DNA from 3 places in the Anoxynatronum sibiricum genome. Region 3 is predicted to be linked to each of the others. Evidence: riboswitches for the same ligand, from Rfam matches in the RefSeq annotation. Region 3 holds a riboswitch; each other region holds the start of a gene.
The links. A riboswitch is a leader RNA that binds a small molecule or an ion and turns the genes downstream of it on or off. The one in region 3 is predicted to bind cobalamin.

Region 1 (4,554 bases), on a different contig from region 3:
CCACCTTGAATGACTATGCCGCCAAAGGTGAAAACCTGCCTGCCAGAATCCTCTTTTCATTTGCCTCCCTGCTTTATTTCTATCGAGGTAAGCGGGGCGACGAAATCATTCCACTGTCAGATGATCTCCATGTGCTGGAAGCCTTTTCTAAACAGTGGCAAGCCTGGGAAAATCACGAAATCTCTCTGGAACAGTTGGTGACCGAGGTGCTGGCCATGGAATCAATCTGGGGCCGAGACCTGAATCAGGTAAAGGGACTTGCCCAGGGTCTGGTAAGTCACTTGAAAACCATTACGACCAAACCCTATGCGGAAGCCCTTCAGGAGGTGCTGAAATGAAACCCGTCATGCAAATTCATTCCCGGGACAACGTGGTTGTGGCACTGAAACCGCTTTCAGCTGGAGAAGCCATAGCCATTAACGACAGGCAAATCCTGTTGCAGGAAGATATTCAGCCGGGTCATAAAATTGCGCTCACTGCCATTGAGGCCGGTGAGCATATTATTAAATATGGGTATCCCATCGGCCATGCCGTTAGCCCCATTAGCCCGGGCAGTTGGGTTCACTCCCATAACATGAAAACCAATCTTTCTGGTACCATCAGCTATACTTATGAGCCAAAACAGGAAACCATTTCCACCATTGATGGCCCTGCCACCTTTCAGGGTTACCGTCGGAAAAACGGCCTTATTGGCATCCGCAACGAGCTGTGGATTGTACCCACTGTGGGTTGTGTCAATGGCATTGCTGAAATGATGATCAACCAGCTGGGAGAAGAAGTGGACTTGAAAAAAGTGGATCATGTGCATGTGTACAAGCACAGTTACGGCTGCTCTCAATTGGGCGATGATTTGGAAAACACCCGCACCATTCTGACCAATCTTGTGAAACATCCCAATGCCGGCGGCGTGCTGGTGCTGGGTCTTGGGTGTGAAAACAACACCATCGACTCATTTCGGGAAGCTCTGGGTGAGGTGGATGATGAACGGGTGAAGTTTTTGGTGACCCAGAAGGTGGGAGATGAAATTCAGGCTGGCGTGGAGATGCTCAAATCTCTTTACGAGACCATGCTTCAGGACCGGCGGGAGGAAGCATCGCTGGCAGAGCTGAAGATCGGTCTTAAGTGCGGCGGGTCCGACGGATTTTCCGGCATCACAGCCAATCCACTGCTTGGCGCATTTTCCGATTACCTGATCAGCCGTGGCGGCACGACAGTACTCACAGAAGTGCCAGAAATGTTTGGAGCAGAAACCATCCTCATGGGTCGGGCAGCCTCAGAGGCTGTTTTTGATGACATTGTTCATCTGATCAATGACTTTAAAAATTATTTCATCGAACATAAGCAACCGGTATATGAGAACCCGTCTCCGGGGAATAAAGATGGGGGCATCACCACACTTGAAGATAAATCTCTGGGGTGCACCCAAAAAGGCGGCAAATCACCGGTAGTGGATGTGCTGAAATATGGGGAGCGTCTGAAAAAAACGGGACTGAACCTGCTGAACTCACCGGGAAACGATTTGGTATCAGCTACTGCCCTGGGAGCTTCCGGCTGTCACATGGTGCTCTTTACCACCGGCAGGGGAACTCCTTTCGGTTCATTCGTCCCCACCATGAAGGTATCCTCCAACAGTGCCATCCACCAATTGAAACCCCATTGGATTGATTTTAATGCAGGTACGCTATTGGATAAACACACCATGGATGAACTTTTGGCTGAGTTTGTGGCCTACGTGGTGGCAGTGGCCAGCGGAGAGAAACTGAATCACGAAAAGAACGGTATCCGGGAAATTGCCATCTTTAAGACTGGCGTGACACTGTAAATCCATCGGTTCAATAAAATAATCTCAACACAAAATAACCACTCCCAGACGCGGTTGTATGGTGAGTACTTTAGTAGTGATCCTCCTCATCCAAAGCATGGATGCAGCAGAAGAACGGTTGATAAAAGTGTTAAAAAACAATGAAATCCCTGAAGATATTGGTTAAAAAACCAGTATTTTCAGGGGTTTCTGCATATCAAAGAAGATTCGTGTTCTGTCTGGTGATTTCCAAGCCTGTTTGACTTTTGAGAAGGCCTGTGGTACCATCGACTTAATTGAATGATTGTTTTACGGTGCCCGTCAACAACCAGACGGGCTAAAAGGGAAGTGGGTGAAAATCCCACGCGGTCCCGCCACTGTAATGCTGAGAGAAATATCAGAACCACTGTTGCCTGCGGGTAATGGGAAGGAGATATTTCATCGATGACGCAAAGCCAGGAGACCTGCCGTGAAATGCTCCAGATTTTCCACGGAAGATGGAAAGGAGGAAACGCCAAAGAGATGCTTTGTGTTGGCCAAAACCCTTTTTCATGACTTGCGGAAATGGGTTTTTTTGTGTTGTTCAGCAAATGGAATGGAGGCACAGAAAATGAAAATATACACGCGTAAAGGAGACAACGGTGAAACAAGCCTGTGGAATGGCGACCCCATCTTTAAAGACGAAAGCCGTGTGGAATGCTACGGAACAGTGGATGAGTTAAACAGCTTCATCAGTGTTGCCAGAGAAAGCATAGAGAATGAAGAGGTTGTCAGAGTACTGACAGACATTCAGTTGGAACTGTTTGTGGTGGGGGGGGAACTGGCAACCCGAAACCCAGAAAAATTGAAAGCGGTGGTGACACAGGAACATATATGGAGGCAGGAGAGAATCATTGACGTGTTCATGAGTCGGGTGCCAGACATTCACCGTTTCGTTATTCCAGGAGAATCGTTGCCCGGAGCGCATCTTCATGTGGCCCGCACTGTTTGCAGGCGGTTGGAAAGGCGTATTCTGTGGCTTACCCGGGAAGAAGAAGTCAGTGATCTGGTGCTCACCTATGTGAATCGATTATCAGACACGTTATTTGCACTGGCGCTTTATATGGACATGAATGAAACCAACAGCCTGCATGACACGGCAGCGAATCATTGAAGGCATAAAAAAATGATGCTGCGGAAATTCTCAATAAGCATTCAATCAACACGTGGCATGTCAGCAGTCATCAGCCAGCAGCCAGCAGCCGGCAGTCATCAGATCTTCAGCGAAGGAAACAGAAGGCGCCGGCAATCAAAGGAGGAAAATGGATGCAGTTCATTAAAAAGAATAGTGTTCATCAACAGCAGGTGCGCGTTATCGTCGATTTGACAGTGATGGGATTAATGGTAATGATGTTGATATTAACAGGATGCAGTAACAGTGCATCTCCTGCAACCCCACAGGGAGAATCTGACAGAGTGATGGAAGTTACCGATGAAGAGAACCATCCAGGTGATGAAGCATCTGATGAGCCGGTGGTTGTGCGTCTGTCGGGAGGAGATTACGGATATCCCCAGCCTTATACCACCCATTCCAGAGGGCCTGGGCGCTACAAGGTAAATCTAATTTTTGATCGATTGGTGGAAAAAGATGAAAATGGATTTGTTCCATGGCTGGCCCGAGACTGGGAAATCAGTGAGGATGGCCTTTTGCTGACGCTGTACTTGCAGGAAAACGTGATTTGGCATGATGGCACCCCTTTCACCGCAGATGATGTGCTGTTTACATTGGCATACAGCAAGGCATTTCCCCCTGTGGGCTATGGAGGCTTACTGACAGATGATGCCTTTGTAGAAGATGTTCGAAAGGTGGATGACCACTCCCTGGAGATTTACCTGAGAGAAGCTTATGCCAACTATACAGAAGAACTGACAGCGCTGAAGATCATTCCCCGGCACATTTGGGAAGGTGTGACAGATCCTGAAAGTCTCACCGGCAGCGAAGGTGTCATTGGGACAGGTCCCTATCAGCTGACCCACTATGACGCAGAGCACGGCACCTATCGACTGGAAGCGTTTTATGATTTCTGGGGACCGTCTCAGGCAGTGGATGTCATTGAGTTTGTGCCTGTGAGTGATGAAGTTCTCGCCTTGGAAAATGGGGACATTCATTTGGCGAGTATACCGGTGGATGTCATCCAGCGCTTTTCAGACGAGTCGGTCTATGGCCTGATTGATGTGCCAGGCGTATGGGGCTATCGGCTGCGCATGAATCTACAGCAACGCCCTGAGCTACAGCAGCGTGAAGTGCGTCAGGCTTTGGCCTATGCCATTGACCGACAAGATCTGGTGGAGAAAATTGCCAGAGGAGCCGCCCTTCCTGGCAGTATGGGGATTCTCCCTCCCGACCACCGGTGGTACCATACGAACCTGAATCCTTACGCGCCCGATGCGGAAACTGCCAGAGCGTTGTTGGCCTCTGCCGGGTATGAACCAGGAGAACTTTCTTTTACTCTTTTGACAGGACAAAACCAGGAAGTGCGCATGGGAGAGCTGATTCGAGAGCATCTGGAAGCAGTAGGAATCACTGTGACCATTCAGTCAGTGGACAGCAATACCCGGGACCAGCGGTTGGCGGAAGGAGCCTATGAAATCGGCCTTACGGGACATGGAGGCTGGGCCAGAGATGCAGATTATCTGAGGGATCGTTTTGCACCAGATGCTTTTAACTGGTCAGATGGGGTCCCTGGTTATGAAAATGAGTGGTTGACGGCTGA
Region 2 (4,554 bases), on a different contig from region 3:
GAAGAAGCTTGAGAAGGTTAAAGAAGCTTAAGAAACTTGAGAAGATTAAAAGAAGCTTAAAGAAGCTTGAGAAACTATATGACATTGATTTGTTTAAGGTGCTTTCGCAGGAAAGAGAATCGGGAAGACCGGACATGCCGGCGCGGACCCACCACTGTGAATGAGGACAATGCCCTGACAGGCCACTGGGTGACCCTGGGAAGGCAGGGCGGCGGAAGACTCATGAGCCAGGAGACCGGCCTTGAACAATGACCATTGCTGCCTGCCGCAGCGGTGGTTTGACATGGATTTTAGATGGGAAAATCCCTGGTGGCTCGCAGCCTGCCAGGGATTTTTGCATTGAAACCATGAGCGCATCAGTATGAAGTATCTTTTGACTATTGACTATCAATCTGATGACTATCAATCTGAATCAGAAAGCAGGAAGCCTTCATGCCCACGCCGCCCGCAGCCAACCACGCTTCAATGCTGAGATCAACCTCATTGCTGGTGACCCACCCCGGCCTTGCCATTGTCAACGCCTTTGTGGTGCTGTGGGGCATGGTGCTGCTGGAGCGGCCGGAAACAATGGCACTGCTGCTGCCAGTGCTGTTGCTTTTTCTGTTCACCGGCAACCGGATGACTCCCGCCGCCTGGTGGCGGCTTCTCATGGTTCTGCCCATGCTGCTGGTACTCACCCTGCCCCTGCTCATCGCCCAGGGCTGGCCGCCGCCCCATGAAAACCGTCTCATCGCCGCCACCCTGGCCCTGCGGATCTTCAACGCCACCCTGGTGCTGATCTACCTGGGCACCAGCCGCAGCCGCGAAGCATTGCTGGAAGGCCTCACCCTTCTGAAAATGCCTGAGGTGATGACCACCATTCTCCTCCTCAGCTTTCGCTACTTCATCATGGTGCGCCAGGATGTCATCAGCGGTCGCCGGGCCCTCCAGTCCCGGGGCATGGAAAAACTGTCCCTTAGAGAGCAGCTTCCCTTCTGGGGAGAATGGATCGGCGGCTTTTTTCTGAAAGCTTCCGATCATTCCGAACAGGTTTACCGGGCACTGAAGGCCCGGTCTTTCAATGGCCACATTCCCTCAGAGACACCGCCCCCCATGGGGCTTGTGGAGAAGGGTGTCACCCTGCTGCTGATCCTGTTATTTCTGTGTTTCATCTTTCTGGAAAGGGGGTTGCTGCCATGATGGTTCACATCCAAAACCTGTTCTATACCTATGGAGACGGCACCACCGGCCTGAAGCAAATTCACCTGCAAATTGCCCCCGGCCGACGCACCGCCCTGCTGGGCGTCAATGGCAGTGGTAAAACCACGTTGCTGTACCACCTGAACGGCACTTTTCTGCCCCAGCAGGGCCAGGTAACAGTGCTGGGCATTCCCGTCACCCGCCAGACGCTCCCCCAGCTGCGGCGGCAGGTGGGATTTCTCTTTGATTACCCAGACCACCAGCTTTTTGCCACCACCGTTGCCCGGGATGTGGCCTTTGGCCCCCGGAATCTGGGATTCTCCAAGACAGCAACAGCCCAGTCTGTCACCCGTTCCCTTGATCAGGTAGGCCTGGCCGCACTGGGAGAAAAGCCGCCTTATCAGCTGAGCCTTGGGCAGAAAAAACGGGCGGCCATTGCCGGTCTGCTGGCCACCGACCCCCAACTCATCGTATGTGACGAACCTTTTTCAGGCCTGGATCCCCATGCTCAGGAACAGTTTCGCCAGGTATTGGATGAGTGGATTGCCCAGGGACGTTCCCTGATTTTCAGCACCCATGATCTGGAACTGGCCTATGCCTGGGCAGACGAAGTCATTCTGCTGCGGGAAGGGGAAGTGCTGGCCCAGGGCCCGCCTCTGGAGGTGCTCACCGACGCTCCCTTGCTGACAGCCGCCAAGCTCCCCATGCCCCTGCTGGCCCGGCTTTTTGCCGGTCATCCCCGTCAGCCCCGAAATGTTGAAGAAGCCCTGGCCTTGATAAAGGACTGAGCCTCAACTCAAAAGTGATTCAACTTCATTCGCTTATTGAGAGAAGATCGAGGTGGCGTCACGCCTATCGAGGTCGAGCAACTTCTGATGCATGACCCACAGACGTATGACCTGCAGACGTATGACACACATTTGACAAACAGGCTTTCTCCCCCTATACTGAAGGTAACTGAATCGGACAATCCTTTTAAGGTGCTTCGAAAGAAGAGAATCGGGAAGCCGGGCAAGCCGGCGCGGACCCACCACTGTAGATGATGACAATGCCCTGTCAAACCACTGGATCAAAAGATCTGGGAAGGGAAGGGCGGCGGAGGAATCATGAGCCAGGAGACCGGCCTTGAAAGCAGCCAGCAAGCATGGGATGTATGCCTGTTTGGCGACCAGAGGATTTTTGATGGGAAAAACCCTTGGCCAATGGCCAGGGGATTTTTTTTGTCAGTCCTGTCCCTCCCTGAAAGGATCATCTATTCAGCTCACATACACCACGTTCACATCAACCTTTTTGGGAGGAATCAATCATGAAAAAAAACATTTTGAGCCTGACCATCCTGCTGCTTCTGGCCGCCCTGCTGTTCCATGGATGTACCGGCAGCACTGCCGAAAATGACCATGGCCACGAGCATGGCGACCTGCCCTACGAATGGAGCGGCGAACTGAATCTGGAAATCGGAACTTACGAAATCACTTTTGAAGAAAGTGAAGATGAATCCATGGACCTGGCCTTTGTACTGATGGATGGTTCCATCACCGATCTGGAACATCACGGCCAACACGTGCTGGAAGCAGAAAAAGAAGTGATTGCCGCCGATGGCACCTTCACCGCCCTGCCGGATTACGGATACACCCTGAAATTGAACCCGGCGGGTACTCATTTTTACTTTACCATTGAAGAAGCGGGGCGGTACATGCTTTTTGCCGAACACCTGCCGGAAGAGTTTAACCTGCAGTTTTTAGGCCAGACCGGCGAAGTCCTGACCCCCGAAAATCAAATAACCCACTAAGCGAATGTACACCAAGAGATGATAACCACTCTTGAACACCCATCAAAGGAGGCAATGAGCCATGCATTTAGCCGACGGTGTGTTGAACGCCCCCACCATCGCCATTACCTATGCGGGTACCGCAGCCCTGGTTGGCTATGGTCTGAAACAGATTCAGGAAGAAGAAATCCCTAAAATCAGTCTGATGACAGGCACTTTTTTTGCCGTCTCCCTCATCAGCATTCCCGTGGGCCCCTCTTCCATTCATCCCCTCATTGCAGGGCTGCTGGGAGTGATGCTGGGACGCCGGGCACCCGTCGCCCTCTTCATCGGCTTGCTGCTGCAAGCCATCCTGTTCCAGCACGGCGGTCTCACCAGTCTGGGGGCCAACACCCTCATGCTGGCCATTCCTGCCCTCACCGCCCGCCAGGTGTACCTGCGGCTCTCTCTGAGTCCCTTAGTGAAGGGAATGGTCGCCGGCGCGCTGGCCACCGTGCTCACCGTGGCTATTCTGGTGCTGTTGCTGGTAACCAGCCAGCCCCTCTTTGCCCGGGGTGCCGCCTCAGTGGTAAACCTGCTGATCATCGGCCACCTTCCCCTGGTGGCCATCGAAGCCGTCGTCACCGGCTTTGCCCTGCAGCTGATGGCCCGGGCCAAACCCCAGTGGCTTGAAGAAGGAGGGGTTGCCTGATGCTGGTTTTTCCGTCTTTTCCGTTTTTCTCCAGCCGCCATCGACTGATTTTTCCTGCTATTTCAGCCATGGTCATCATGAGCGCCATGCTCTTCATGGCCCTGTGGCAGCCAGTCTGGGCCCACTCCCTGCACATTGATCCCCTTGAAGGGGACCGGGTGCAGGTTTCCTATGACGGAGGCGGCTTTTCCCGCCGCACGGTGGTCACCGTACTGGACCCCATCGGCCACGTGATGGAAGAAGGCCGGCTGGATGATGAAGGGATCTATGCTTTCGGTCATCTGGAAAACCCCCACACCATTCTGGTGGATGACGGTTTGGGCCACCGGGCCCAGTGGATCGTCGGCACCACCCAGCGCCGGCTTCACAAATGGCCTGTGGTGGGTGGTATGTGGGTGCTTTTCGGAGGCGTCGCCTGGTTCTTCCACCGACGAGTCCATCACAAGCGGTCTGTGATTTCATGAAAAAAACACACCTGAAAGAAGGTCAATCAATGAAACAGTTATCTTTAGTCCCTCTCCGCAAAACGAATCAGCTCCCCACCAACGTCTTTCATGGAAAACAGCCTTTTACACTGCTGCTCACCCTCCTGTTGGCGATGATGCTTCTTATCACTGGTTGCAGCCCCGCTGCCCCCGCTGCAGCGAACGAACCCGCCGGTACCCCCGCAGCTGAAAGCACCGCCCCCGCTGTGGCAGAAGCCAACACCCCTGTTGACCCTGACGCTGAAATTGTACTGGCCGGCCGTCGTAACCTGGCCCCCGGCGAACGGGACGCCTACTACTGCAGCTCTATTCTCTTTGTCTGGGAACCCCTGGTGAGTCAGGACAGTAACGCCTCTCCCATTCCCGGCCTGGCAGAAGACTGGGAAATGTCAGAAGACGGCCACCAGTGGACCTTCCACCTGCGCCAGGGT
Region 3 (4,554 bases):
CCATGATGGCGGCCAAAGGAATTAAAAAACGATGATCCGGGCCAACAATCAGCCGGGCCGCGTGTGGGAGCATGAGCCCCACCCAACCGATGATTCCGGTGAGAGACACAGAAATAGCAGTTATGGCCGTTGCTGTCACCATCAAAACAGCTTTTGTTCTTTCTGTATGAATGCCCAGGGTTTTGGCCTCTGTTTCTCCCAGAGATAATACGTTCAGTTTCCAAGCGTTCATCCACAATAGCAACACCCCCACCGCCACAACGGGTAAGATGGTTTTGATATCTGACCAGGTGGCCTGGTACAGCCCGCCCATAAGCCAAAAGACCAGTCGTCGCAGTTGTTCTTCGGTGCCAATATACTGAAAAATAGACACCATGGCCGAAAAAAGGGAGCTGATGATCACACCTGAAAGAATCAGGGTCACCAGCGGCGTTTCACCATTCATTCTGGCAACGCTGTAGGTGGCTGTCACCGCCAGCATCCCAAAGAAAAACGCCAACAGCTGAAGGGAGTAGGGAAATTCAAAGAGAATGGCCAAAGCTGCTCCAAAGGCGGCGCCGGAGGAGACTCCCAGAATGTAGGGTTCGATGAGGGGATTTCGAAAAATTCCCTGATACACCGCTCCGCTGGAGGCCAGCGCTGCCCCCACGGTCACTGCCAGCAGAATGCGGGTCAGTCTGATATCCCACACGATGGTGCCTGCCATTCCGTTGGGAACAGGCACTCCCCATAGCTTGTGCCTTAAAATCTGAAAAACTTCTCTGGGATCAATGAAGTAGGCTCCAATGCAGAGAGAGGCTGCCATGACCAGTACCAGCAACAGCCCCATCGTGCCAATAAGCTTCTTTTTATTCTGATTGTTAAAGGAGATTTTTTTTGGTGCTTTATAAATTTTCTGAGAGACTTTCATGCTGGACAATCTCCTCACCCGATGTTTAGTTGACTTCTACGATGGCAGTGTATCGCTGGGCTTCGATGGCCTTCAAGGCTTCTTCTCTGGTCATACCGTAATCCTGCATGTACATGTTCACTTCTTCCGCTTCCAGGTCAATGTCTTCAAAAAGGTCAGGATAAATGGTTTTGGCCATTTTCAGAAGTGCCACAGGTGTTTCAATGGTTGCCCGCCATTCTTCATATCCCAGACTAATGAACCTGTCATTTTCAATGGCCTGCAGGTGTTGTACATTGCCCCAGTTGAGACCTGCCTGTCTGCCCTCCCGAACCACCGCAGGGTCCAGGTAGCCGTCGTGTCCGTGGATAATCAAGACATCAGGATCCAGCTTCAAGAGCTGCTCTTCTGATATCTTGACAAAGTCACCGCCTTCAATGAGATTGTTGGCATTGATGATTTCTGTTAAAAAATAAGATTGGATGCTTTTGGTGCCCATCACATTGTCCATGGTGGCAAAAATCACCACATCGGCTTTGTCTGCTGCTTCTATTCCCTGTGTGCGGCTGCGAATCAAAGCCACTTTTTCATCCATTCGCTGAATCAGAGCTGCCGCTTCCTCCTGTTTTTGGAACACTTCTCCCACCAGGCGCACATGCTCCCAGGCCGTGTCGATGTGTGGCTCTTCAAAGCAAGAGGGGGACAGGAAGGTGATGACAGGAATGCCCAGCTCTTCGATTTTGTTGATGGCATCTGAGTGCAGCTCTTTTTCCGACTCATTGGTGACCCACAGTTCCATGAAAACCACATCTGGCTTTAAGTTGGCCAGGGTCTCATAGTTCACCCCTGACCACGCTGACCCGATGTCTGGGACAGTTCCCACCACTGGCACAACATGATTGCGAAAGGTGTTTTTCTTGGCATAATCGTCTACACCAACAATCATCTCTTGAATGCCAAATATCTGCATGGACTTTGCCGCCAAACCCTCCCATTCGATGATGACTGCCGATGTGACTTCTTCTTTTATTTCAACTTCCCGGCCCCACATATCCTGAACGATGCGGGTTGAATTCTCTTGTTCATCCCCTGTTTCCTGAGGTGCACAACCATTTATGACCAGTAATGCCACGATTGCCAGCAAGATCATCCCTGCCGGTTGCGTCCATTTCATGCCCCTTTTGCTCTTGGAAAATGGCATGGGGTGATGTTTTTGAAGGCACTTGCTCATTTGATCAAATCCTTTCAGGTTGAATTGATTTTTCGTGGGTGGTGGCTCATGTTGTTCCTATTCTCTACTTGCAAATGATTTGCATTTAAATGAACGCTTTCATTTTATCATTTACTGCAGATTTGTAAAGTGCCTTTTTTAGCATTTAGATTAAATCCATTGCATTTTGGACTTGCCTTCTATACTTATTAATTTGGGAGGACTACCATCGCTTCACCTGAAAGCAGTCCACGCAAAAAGCCCTTTGTTCCACAGGGGAACAAAGGGCTATGAGTCGCACAAAATCGCAACGCTAAGCTACCTTTCCCAGATCCACGTGGGCATGGCACTACCATCGATCACAGGCAGGTCTCCTGGCTTGAGCTTCATCATTGCTTCCTCCTTCCCACGCCGCAGGCACAGTGGTGAATGAAAGCAACTCTTCTCTTACAGTGGCGGGACCGCGCTAGATTTTCACTAGACTTCCCTTTTAAGTGATGACCCTCGCGGGCATCACGCCTGAAATCGTATTAAATTGTCTCAGCACTTAGCATATACATATAATATGATATTGTCAACGCGATTCTTATCTTCCCATCAGCTGCGACAAATCGATTTCATCGATGGTTTCACCGCTGCGCAGCCGATGTCGATAGGACAGCATCAGCTCATCCAGCTGCTGCAAGGGCGCAATGTTCTGCTGCTCCTGCACCGTGGTTGTCACCACCTTTTGAATGGCACCATGGCGCAGTACCAGGCGTTTGGAACCCATGAGAGCCAGCACGGGATCATGGGTGGACATGAGGATGATTTTCTCCCGGCTGACCAGCAGGTCAAGGGCCTTTTTCCGATCGATGCCGGCATTTTCGATTTCATCAATGAGCACAATGGGAGAAGTGCTGAGAAAAGCCGTATCGGCAATCATCAGCGCCCGGGACTGGCCGCCGCTGAGAGCGGTGACGGGGGTATCCCAATAAAACATTTCCCCTGCCAGGGCGTTGGCCTGTTCGGTGATTTCTTTCACCTTTGCCGCCACTTCAGGCTTGGGAATCATGCGGCTTTCGGCGTGCATTTCAATGAACTCGCTGACGGAGAGGTCCATAATGAAATTCATGTTCTGGGATAACTGGGCCACCAGCTTATGTTCCAGTGAAAAACGCCAGGATTTGTCAGGCACCTGCCCATTGATGAAGATGTGCCGTTTGGTGGGAGTGTCTCCCTGGGCCATCCATTCAATGTCGGCCAGCAGGCGGCTTTTTCCTGAGCCAGTGGGACCCACAATGCAGACGATTTCTCCCTGATGAATGGTCACTGTGACCTTTTCGGGTTCTCCTTTTTTATTCTGCCCCCCTGCAATGGTCACGGAAGACACCTTCAACTGGTTGCCGGCCTGCAGGGTTTTCATGTGATCAAGATAGCAGGCCAGCTGGGTCACCAGGTCTTCCCTGTCGATGCCCAGATCTTCCAGCAGCTCCTCTTCCAATTGATGCAGGTATTGCTGCAGGGTGATGCCTTGCTGGGGAAGGGGGAGGCCGGCGGCTTCAAAGAAGCCGGTTGTGTGGGTATCGTCGGTGAGAACCGTTTGGGGAGACAGTGATTGCCCGGCGGGTGTTTTCTGTGTTAATTCCTGATGTGTGATTGGATTTTGGTTTGCGGCAGGCATGGTCTCCGCACCACCTTTCTTAAAAAGCTATGGTGAAAAATGATAAAAGCAGGATTTACCCGGAGTTTGTGCCGGGTGGCAGCTATTTGTGAAACTGCATTTTCCGCACATTTCCCATCTGAAAATCAGCGCCGATTTTCACTTCTCCCAGGCAGTAGGAACAGAGGGCTGCCGGCATGGAAAACCGCAGCCGCTTGCCGCTGAGAGTCTTCACTTCATCGGCTGCCTGCAGCAGTGTGGCGGCTTCTTCGGCTCCCTGGCCGGTGATGCCGTTCACATGCACGATATGTGCCCGGGGATTGGCCTGACGTACCCGGAAGGCGAAGACTTCTTTTTCTGCCTGGGAAACAATGTCATATTTGGTGATGATCACCACGTCTGCCAGTTTCAGCATGGGACCAATTTTCTGGGGGGTGTTCACTCCCATAAGGTTGTCGATGACGCACACACCCATCACCTCTTTGATATGGGGAGAACACCGGTTGCACAGGCCGGCACTTTCGTTGAAGAGGATGTCCAGCCCCTGGGACTGGCCCCACTGAAAGCAGCCTTCGATGTTGCTGATGAAAAAATGATCGGGGCATAAATTGCCTGACAGGCCCACTTTCACGGGAATGCCTGCTTTGGTGTAAAGCTTGTCATCGTTGGTGGTGAGGCAGTCCATTTTCACCACACCCACACCAATGCCCTGGCGCTGCATGCTTTTGCAGACGTTGATGATCACCGAGGTTTTTCCTGAAGAAGGAGGGCCAGATACGGTGACTAGTCGCATGAACTCACCTCTCGAAAAGC

Region 1: linked by a shared signal. The riboswitch ahead of AAIG11_RS04130 (cob(I)yrinic acid a,c-diamide adenosyltransferase) and the one ahead of AAIG11_RS13970 (ABC transporter substrate-binding protein) in region 3 are both predicted to bind cobalamin.
Region 2: linked by a shared signal. The riboswitch ahead of AAIG11_RS11745 (hypothetical protein) and the one ahead of AAIG11_RS13970 (ABC transporter substrate-binding protein) in region 3 are both predicted to bind cobalamin.

What each region holds. Positions count from the first base shown of each region.
Region 1 covers NZ_JBCITM010000003.1:87,567-92,120, forward strand. The annotation lists gene AAIG11_RS04120 (tagaturonate reductase) at 1-338, shown strand, start outside; gene AAIG11_RS04125 (UxaA family hydrolase) at 335-1,822, shown strand; cobalamin riboswitch at 2,097-2,287, shown strand; gene AAIG11_RS04130 (cob(I)yrinic acid a,c-diamide adenosyltransferase) at 2,412-2,954, shown strand; gene AAIG11_RS04135 (ABC transporter substrate-binding protein) at 3,107-4,554, shown strand, end outside.
Region 2 covers NZ_JBCITM010000012.1:25,318-29,871, reverse strand. The annotation lists cobalamin riboswitch at 80-258, shown strand; gene AAIG11_RS11755 (CbiQ family ECF transporter T component) at 466-1,179, shown strand; gene AAIG11_RS11750 (energy-coupling factor ABC transporter ATP-binding protein) at 1,176-1,967, shown strand; cobalamin riboswitch at 2,141-2,321, shown strand; gene AAIG11_RS11745 (hypothetical protein) at 2,486-2,968, shown strand; gene AAIG11_RS11740 (CbiM family transporter) at 3,030-3,638, shown strand; gene AAIG11_RS11735 (hypothetical protein) at 3,638-4,102, shown strand; gene AAIG11_RS11730 (ABC transporter substrate-binding protein) at 4,132-4,554, shown strand, end outside.
Region 3 covers NZ_JBCITM010000017.1:65,398-69,951, reverse strand. The annotation lists gene AAIG11_RS13975 (FecCD family ABC transporter permease) at 1-910, opposite strand, end outside; gene AAIG11_RS13970 (ABC transporter substrate-binding protein) at 936-2,063, opposite strand; cobalamin riboswitch at 2,447-2,637, opposite strand; gene AAIG11_RS13965 (ATP-binding cassette domain-containing protein) at 2,686-3,762, opposite strand; gene AAIG11_RS13960 (GTP-binding protein) at 3,845-4,534, opposite strand; gene AAIG11_RS13955 (ABC transporter substrate-binding protein) at 4,525-4,554, opposite strand, start outside.